DNA from 2 places in the Sinorhizobium chiapasense genome. Region 1 is predicted to be linked to the other one. Evidence: riboswitches for the same ligand, from Rfam matches in the RefSeq annotation. Region 1 holds a riboswitch; the other holds the start of a gene.
The links. Region 1 has a riboswitch for cobalamin ahead of RB548_RS09515 (DUF1636 family protein). Riboswitches for the same ligand answer to the same signal wherever they lie in the genome.

Region 1 (3,739 bases):
TTGCGCGGGCCCGGCGTCGCCTCGACATATTCTAGCACGACGAAGCGGTCGTCCTTCACCGCGTCCACGTTCCTGAAGGCCGGATTGCTCTTCATGAAGGCGATCTTCTGGTCTGCGGTCACCTCGCCGTAGTTGACGATGACGACCACTTCCGGGTTGCGGTCGATCACCGGCTCCCAGGAGATTTCCGTCCAGCTCTTCTCGACATCGTCCACGATGTTGACGCCGCCCGCCGCTTCGATCATCGCGGTCGGAATGCCGTAGCGCCCGGAGGTGAAGGGCTTTTCCTCGCCGGAGTCGTAGACGAAGACGCGCACTGGCCGCCGCTCGGCTCCCTTGATCCTGGCAGTGATCTCGGCGAGCTCATTGCGATAGCCCTGAACCAGCGCCTCGGCCCTCTCCTCGACCCCGAAGATGCGGCCGAGGTTCAGGAGGTCGACGAACATGTCTTCCATCGTCGGTTTGCCCTTCGCCATGATGTGGATGCAGCTCTCGGTCAGCTCATAGACCTTGATGCCGAGGGGCATCAGCGTTTCCGGAGTCACCTCGCCGCCGACCTTCATGCCGTAGTTCCAGCCGGCGAAGTAGAAATCCGCATCGGCATTCAGCAGCACTTCCTTCGTCGGATATTTTTCCGCGAGTTCGGGCAGTTGCTTGACGCCCTCGCGCAGCCGCTCGTCCAGCGTCTTCCAGCCGGAAACGCCGGTGTAGCCGACCATGCGATCCTGCAGCTTCAAGGCCAGCATCATCTCGGTGAGATTGACGTCGTTGGAAATCGCCCGCTTAGGCGCGGCATCGAAGGTGACCTCGCGGTTGCAGCTCTTGACGGTGACGGGATGGGCGAGCGCCGGCACGGCGGCAAGGACGAGCGCGCCGGCGGCAAGAAGAAGTCTGTTCATTGGATTACTCCTGTGGAACGGGACGGTCGCGCGACGGGCATTGCGTCGGACCGCGAGAGCGTGAAGGAAAAGCGGGAAACCTGGCCCGCAGCATCGCCATGCGCGGTGGCATGGACGCCGAAGGCGGCCGAGAGCGCCGAAGGCTTCAGCACCGTCTCCGGCGGGCCGAAGGCGGCAAGCCGCCCCTCGGTCAGGATCGCGACTTCGGTCGCGAACTCGGCCGCGAGATTGATGTCGTGCAGCGTCGTGACGATCGTCAGCTTCAGCGTCTGCAGGAGATCGAGGATTTCGAGCTGGTGGCGGATGTCGAGGTGGTTGGTTGGCTCGTCGAGGATGATGATCTTCGGTTCCTGGGCAAGCGCCCGGGCAATCAGCACCCGCTGCTTCTCGCCGCCCGAAAGCGTGGCGAACTGGCGGCGCGCCAGATGGGCAAGGTCGAGATGCTCGAGCGCATGCGCCACCCGCTCGCGGTCGCGATCGCTCCAGCCGCTGATCCCCTCGCGACGCGGGATCCGCCCCATCATCACCACGTCGCGGACGCTGAAGGGAAAATCGCCCGGCATTTCCTGCAGGACGACCGCAATCGTCCTTGCCGCCTCGCGCGCACTCATCGCCCAGAGGTTCACGCCGTCGATCTCGATACGGCCGGCGATCGGCTCGACCGCCCGATAGAGGCAGCGCAACAGCGAGGTCTTGCCGGCACCGTTCGGGCCGATGATCGCGAGCCGGCTGCCCGGCGCGATGGAAAAACCGATATCGCGGACGAGCCGGAGGCCGACGCGCGGCCCCCACACCAGTCCTTCGACGCGCAGGCTGGCGCCCGCGCCCCGCTGCAAGCTACTGAATTTGTCGCTCATGAAAATGCCCTCCCCGCGCTCACTGCAGCAGCCCCGCGGTGTCCTCGGAAACGAGGAGCGCCGCCGGAACGCGCGCAAGGCCCTTGCCGTTGGCGCTGAACGCCGCAGCAGGGAAAGCGTCAAACACCTCGCCCCCGGCGCAGGCGGCGGCGAAGCTGACAAGATCGTCGATGTCTTCCTCCGGCGAGATGTCGCCGAAGAGATAGGTCGCCTTGCCGGTCGCTTGGAAGGCTATCGTGCAGGGCCGCGTGCAGGCGGTCATCGCGACCGTGCCGGCGATCGAGAAATCCCGGTCGAGCGGCCCGCCGAGCGCTGAAACGCTGCGGTTCAACTGCGCGAGCAGCTCGGCGCCGGGCCGGCATGGGCCTCCGGTGAAGCGGCAATCGGTGCAGAGCGTTATCTTGTGCTGTCGGAAGTCTGATTTCGCCATGGCTTGTCTCCGCCGGGCTGGGCCGGAGAGAAAATGGCGAAGATGCAAGGAGACGGTTGCCCGCCGAGCAGAAGCCAGTTCTTTTCCATCGGAACACCCCGTCCGTTGTGGTTGATCGGTTCGATGGCAGGTCTCCTGGCTCGCGGGTCGCCGCGCATTCACGTCTTCCCGGCCTTTTGCCAGTGACATGGTGTGAATGCGCTTTCCGCTCACAGTTGCGGGGGCAGCCACGGTTTCGGCCCCTCCTGGGTCGTCCTCACCGTGTTCCCTTTTCAGCCGCTTCCGGATCACGAAAGCAGCACCATCGCGCCCTTGGTGACATGAATCGCGGCGCGAGGCAACCAGCGGATGAAGGGAGAAAGGAGATATCAACACGGGTGGGTGTCTCGTTGAGCGGTGCGTTCTGTTACGAAATAACATTACATTACGCAAGACAGAAACGTCGTCGCGAGCTGGCTCCCGCCAATGCGAAGGCAGCAAGGAGCGAACACCTCAGGCCGAAAACAGGTTCTCCGCTATGAAATCCACGAAGACCCGGAGTTTCGGCGACAGGTAGCGGCTGGAGGGCCAGAGGATCCGGAACGGGCCGGAATGTTCGACGTGGTCGTCGAGCACGCTGACGAGCGTGCCTTCGCGGAGCTGGCGGCGGATGCCGACATCCGGCAGGCAGGCGATGCCGAGCCCCTGCTCGGCCATGTAGATTAGCGGCTCGATGGTGTTGACGACCGCCGTCGTCGGCAACTCGATGTCCCTCTCCACGCCCCTGAGCGGCCAGCGCTCGAACTTGCCACTGGTCGCGTAGCGGTGCTGCAGGCAGGCGTGGGATTTCAAGTCTTCCGGAGTTCGCGGCACGCCTCTCACTGCAAAATAGTCGGGCGAGCCGACGAGCATGAGGCGGAAGGTGCCGAGCGAGCGGATCATCAGCCGCGAGTCGCTGACCTCGCCGGCGCGTACCACGGCGTCGAAGCCTTCGCCGATGACGTCGACGATGCGGTCGCTGAAGTCGAGGTCGAGCTCGATCTCGGGATAGGCACGCATGAAGGCCGAGAGCGCCGGCATCGTCAGCATGCCGATGAGCGGCATGCTGACGCGCAGCTTGCCGCGCGGCGCGCCCTGCGTCTCAGCGATTTCGTGCTCCGCCGCTTCGACCTCCAAAAAGATGCGCCGGCAGCGTTCGAGAAAAAGCGCCCCCTCCGCTGTCAGCGTGATCGAGCGGGTCGAGCGATGGAAAAGCCGCACGCCGAGCCGTTCCTCCAGCCGCGCCACCGCCTTACCAATTGCCGACGACGATACGCCCAGGTGCCGCCCGGCGAGCGTGAAGCTGCGGTTGTCCGCTGCCTGGACGAAAGCGTTGAGCGATCCGAGACTGTCCATCTGCCAAACTCAATTCCGGACATTTGGTCCGATGTCCTCGGAATTATAGCGCATTTTTCCGCGACATCGAGTGGCCTACCCTCAACGAACGCGGCAGATCGCCTCTTCACTGATCCGACCGCCCATGATTTCACTGAAGGAGAAAGCCATGTCCCCGGTTTCAGCGGCACCACAGCACC
Region 2 (3,739 bases), 1.3 Mb from region 1:
GCTATCGTCCGAGCGCCGCTCGCATCCGCTTGCTTCATGTAGTCGAAAAGGTTGGCGGCCGCCTCGCGGAGGTTGCCCTCGGGGCTCAAGTCCAGCACGATCGTCGCTTCGCCCTCGCCGGGAAGCGGCCTGCCGCCGAAGCGGATCAACGCCTCTCCCGCTCGCACATCTCCGGCATTCAACCTTACGGCTGCGCCCGGAGCGTAGTGCGACGCAAGCATGCCGGGCGCCTCGATCGTCGCGCCGGCGCTTTCGGGCCGCATGACCACGCACCCGGTGAGGCTCTCGATCGCTCCGACGTCCAGCCCGCCGGGTCTGAGGAGCCGCAGCGTCCCGTCTTCGACCTTGATGATCGTCGACTCGAGGCCGATTTCGGCCGGGCCGGCGTCGAGGATGAGATTCAGCTTGGAGCCGAGGTCGGCTTGCACATGGGCGGCGCTGGTCGGACTGATCTTGCCGGACGTGTTGGCGCTCGGGGCCGCAAGCGGCCGTCCGAAGCGAGCGATCACCTGCCGTGAAAAGCCATCAGGCATGCGGATGCCGAGCGTATCGAGCCCGGCGGAGGCGAGCGTATGCACGGTGCTCTCCGGGCGCTGCGGCAGGATAAGGGTTAGAGGGCCTGGCCAGAAAGCCTCCGCAAGGCGGCGCGATAGTGGATCGAACGTCACGTGCGCCTCCGCCATCGCCATATCCGAGACATGGCAGATCAGCGGGTTGAAGCGGGGTCGGCCTTTCATCTCGTAAATGCGGCTGATCGCGTCGGGATTTGTCGCGTCCGCCGCAAGGCCGTAGACCGTCTCCGTCGGGATCGCGACCGGCTCGCCCTCGGAAAGAACGGCGCAGGCTTTCTCGATCGCCCGGTCCGGCTCTGTGCGTGTATCGATGATTTCGGCCATGGCGGTTCCGTTTGCCTTTCCGTCGCTTCCTTAACGGACGCACCGGAAAAACAGAACGATTTTCTTCGTCAAAGCATGTCGCCCATAAAGACGATGCGGACGGCTATCGGGTCAAAGGCTGCGAATGATCTTGCGCAGTGCGTCGTCGCGCGCGCCGAGCATCAGGACGTTCTTCAGTGCTACCTTCGGGTCCTGCGTCCGGAAGATCAGGCCGTTGCCCCGCACATTGCGGTTGATGACCATCTGCCCTTCGTGTTCGCTGGGCTCGATGGCCACGGCGAAGTACATGCGCGAATAGCCCTTCTGTATTCGATCGAAGAAATGCGTCTCGTCACCGAGATCGGAGAAGAAGTTCGCGAAATAGAAGGCCCAGGTGATGTCATGCGAACGCTCAAGGTGCGTTTTTGCGGCAGTCACATGGCAGTAGCCAAGATGCGGACTGTTCGGGAGGGTGCGGTGAAAGATCATCCTCGGGAAGTGGATCGAAGAATGAAACGCGTTGATCCGCTTATGGGTCGTTTCGCCGGCCGCCGAAAGTTTCCGCCCCGTTTGCTCCGCGACCTCCTCATGCGTGAGGTAGCGCCGCTGCTCGGCTGTCCAGTGCCGCCGGCGGTCGATCCGTCCGGTCCGGAGGAATTCCGCGTGGGGCGTGGCCTTTGACGCGGGGACCGCGGCTCTCGTGGCGGTGTCATAGTATCTGAGTCTTGCCATCGGCGACGGCGCCATCCTTGTCCGCGAAATGAATTGATCTGTCCTCGGAATGCTAGCCCTTCGGGGTTAACAGATGATTTTTTATTACATTTATCGATGGCAGAATTCCTGAGGCGTGTCGCAAAATGACCAATCGGTTTCGTGCCGGGAATGACGCTGCCGAAAAAATCGCCAGTTGCTCAGATTTTCTCCTATCACATTGTTTATAATAAATAATATCAATCGTCGCGTCTGGCTTTGACAAGCGAATATCGTGTCGTCTTTCTAGGAGCGGATGTCGCCAATCAGCAAATGCAAAGGCGCCGTGCGCGCTTAGATATGGACACTCAAGGTGCCGCTCGAGGGAGGGCGGAGAATTGGGAAGCCGGTCAGATTCCGGCGCTGCCCCCGCAACGGTGGTGGAGCGAAAGCCACGGCAAAAGGCCACTGGACGGTGTGTCCGGGAAGGCGCCGGGCGGGTCCCTCTCGGGGCCGCTCCAGAGCCCGGAAACCAGCCTTGGGACGAAAATCGACCGTAACTGGTTGCGGCGGGCAGCCGGATCGGAGCCTTTGACGCGCCGGCATCATTGTCGGCGTTGGTTCCTGTCCTGCCTCTCCGAACTGCTGAACGAGGACAGGACATGGACATTCAGAACGACATGCTGCGCCGGCTCACGAACCGCCGCGAGGGCTATAGCCTCGACCGCGCCTTCTACATCAACCCGGATTATTACCGGCAAGACCTCGAGCACATCTGGTACAAGGACTGGCTCTTTATCGGTCACGACTGCGAAATTCCACGGGCAGGCAACTATTTCACTGTTCAGGTCGGCGACTATCCGATCGTCGTCGTCCGCGACCGGCAGGGAGCGATCCGCGCGCTTCACAATTCCTGCCGCCATCGCGGCTCGCGCGTCTGCACGCAGCACAAGGGCTCCTCGGCCAAGCTTGTCTGTCCCTACCACCAGTGGACCTACGAACTGGACGGCAAGCTGCTGTTCGCGCGTCAGATGCCGGAAGGCTTCGATCCGGCTGAGCACAGCCTGAAGCCGGTGCATTGCGAAACGGTCGGCGGCTATATCTTCATCAGCCTCGCCGAGAAGCCGATGGACTTCCAGGCGTTCCGTGAGACGGTCGCGGCCTATCTTGCGCCGCATCGTCTTGGCGAAACTAAGGTCGCCTTTGAGAGCACGATCGTCGAGAAGGGCAACTGGAAGCTCGTCTGGGAAAACAACCGCGAGTGCTACCATTGCGCCGCCAACCACCCGGAGCTTTGCCGCACCTATCCGGAGGCCCCGACGGTAACCGGCGTGCAGGGCTCGATGGACGATCCGGAGATTTCCGAGCATTGGGCGAGATGCGAGGCGGCCGGGTTGCCGAGCGCCTTCAAGATCGCTCCGACCGGCCAGTTCCGCATGACGAGAATGCCGCTCATCAACGACGCGGAGAGCTACACCATGTCCGGCGTCAAGGCCGTCCGCAAGCAGCTTTCGGCCGGGGTGAACGAGAGCCGCATCGGCACACTGCTGCTCTTCCACTATCCGACGACCTGGAACCATATACTCGGCGATCACGCCATTACCTTCCGTGTGCTGCCGCTCGGGCCGGAGCTGACGCAGGTCACGACCAAATGGCTGGTCAACAAGGATGCGGTCGAAGGCGTCGACTACACGCTCGAGGATCTTACCCACGTCTGGACGGAGACCAACGACCAGGATCGCCAGATCGTCGAAGAAAACGCCTTCGGCATCCGCTCGCCAGCCTATGAGCCGGGTCCCTATTCGGCCGAGCACGAAGGTGGCGTGATGCAGTTCGTCGAGTGGTACTGCAATTTCATGCAGAACCGCCTCCAAGGCGACGCCGCTCCTCTCTCGCGGGTGGCCTGACCATGGAAATGGGTTCCTCTTTTCGCCATTTCGACGAGTTGCATCCGTGGATCGACCGGCAGCATCTGCTCGAATGCATATCGGCCGTGGTCGAGACTGCGGACGTGATGACCTTCACCTTCCGTTCGGACAAGCCGGCTTGGTTCCGTTATCTGCCGGGGCAGTTCGTGACGCTCGAGCTGCCCGTCGGCGAGGAACCGGTGATGCGCACCTACACGCTGTCATCTTCGCCATCACGCCCGCTCTCGGTCGCCGTCACAGTCAAGG

Region 2: another riboswitch for cobalamin. It lies ahead of RB548_RS03040 (aromatic ring-hydroxylating oxygenase subunit alpha); the one in region 1 lies ahead of RB548_RS09515 (DUF1636 family protein).

The regions. Positions count from the first base shown of each region.
Region 1 is NZ_CP133148.1:1,986,149-1,989,887, forward strand. Features, by position in the region: gene RB548_RS09505 (ABC transporter substrate-binding protein) at 1-899, opposite strand, end outside; gene RB548_RS09510 (ABC transporter ATP-binding protein) at 896-1,756, opposite strand; gene RB548_RS09515 (DUF1636 family protein) at 1,776-2,186, opposite strand; cobalamin riboswitch at 2,295-2,507, opposite strand; gene RB548_RS09520 (LysR family transcriptional regulator) at 2,679-3,560, opposite strand; gene RB548_RS09525 (polysaccharide deacetylase family protein) at 3,709-3,739, shown strand, end outside.
Region 2 is NZ_CP133148.1:657,035-660,773, forward strand. Features, by position in the region: gene RB548_RS03030 (L-threonylcarbamoyladenylate synthase) at 1-896, opposite strand, end outside; gene RB548_RS03035 (DUF6656 family protein) at 1,008-1,607, opposite strand; cobalamin riboswitch at 1,920-2,120, shown strand; gene RB548_RS03040 (aromatic ring-hydroxylating oxygenase subunit alpha) at 2,228-3,472, shown strand; gene RB548_RS03045 (hybrid-cluster NAD(P)-dependent oxidoreductase) at 3,475-3,739, shown strand, end outside.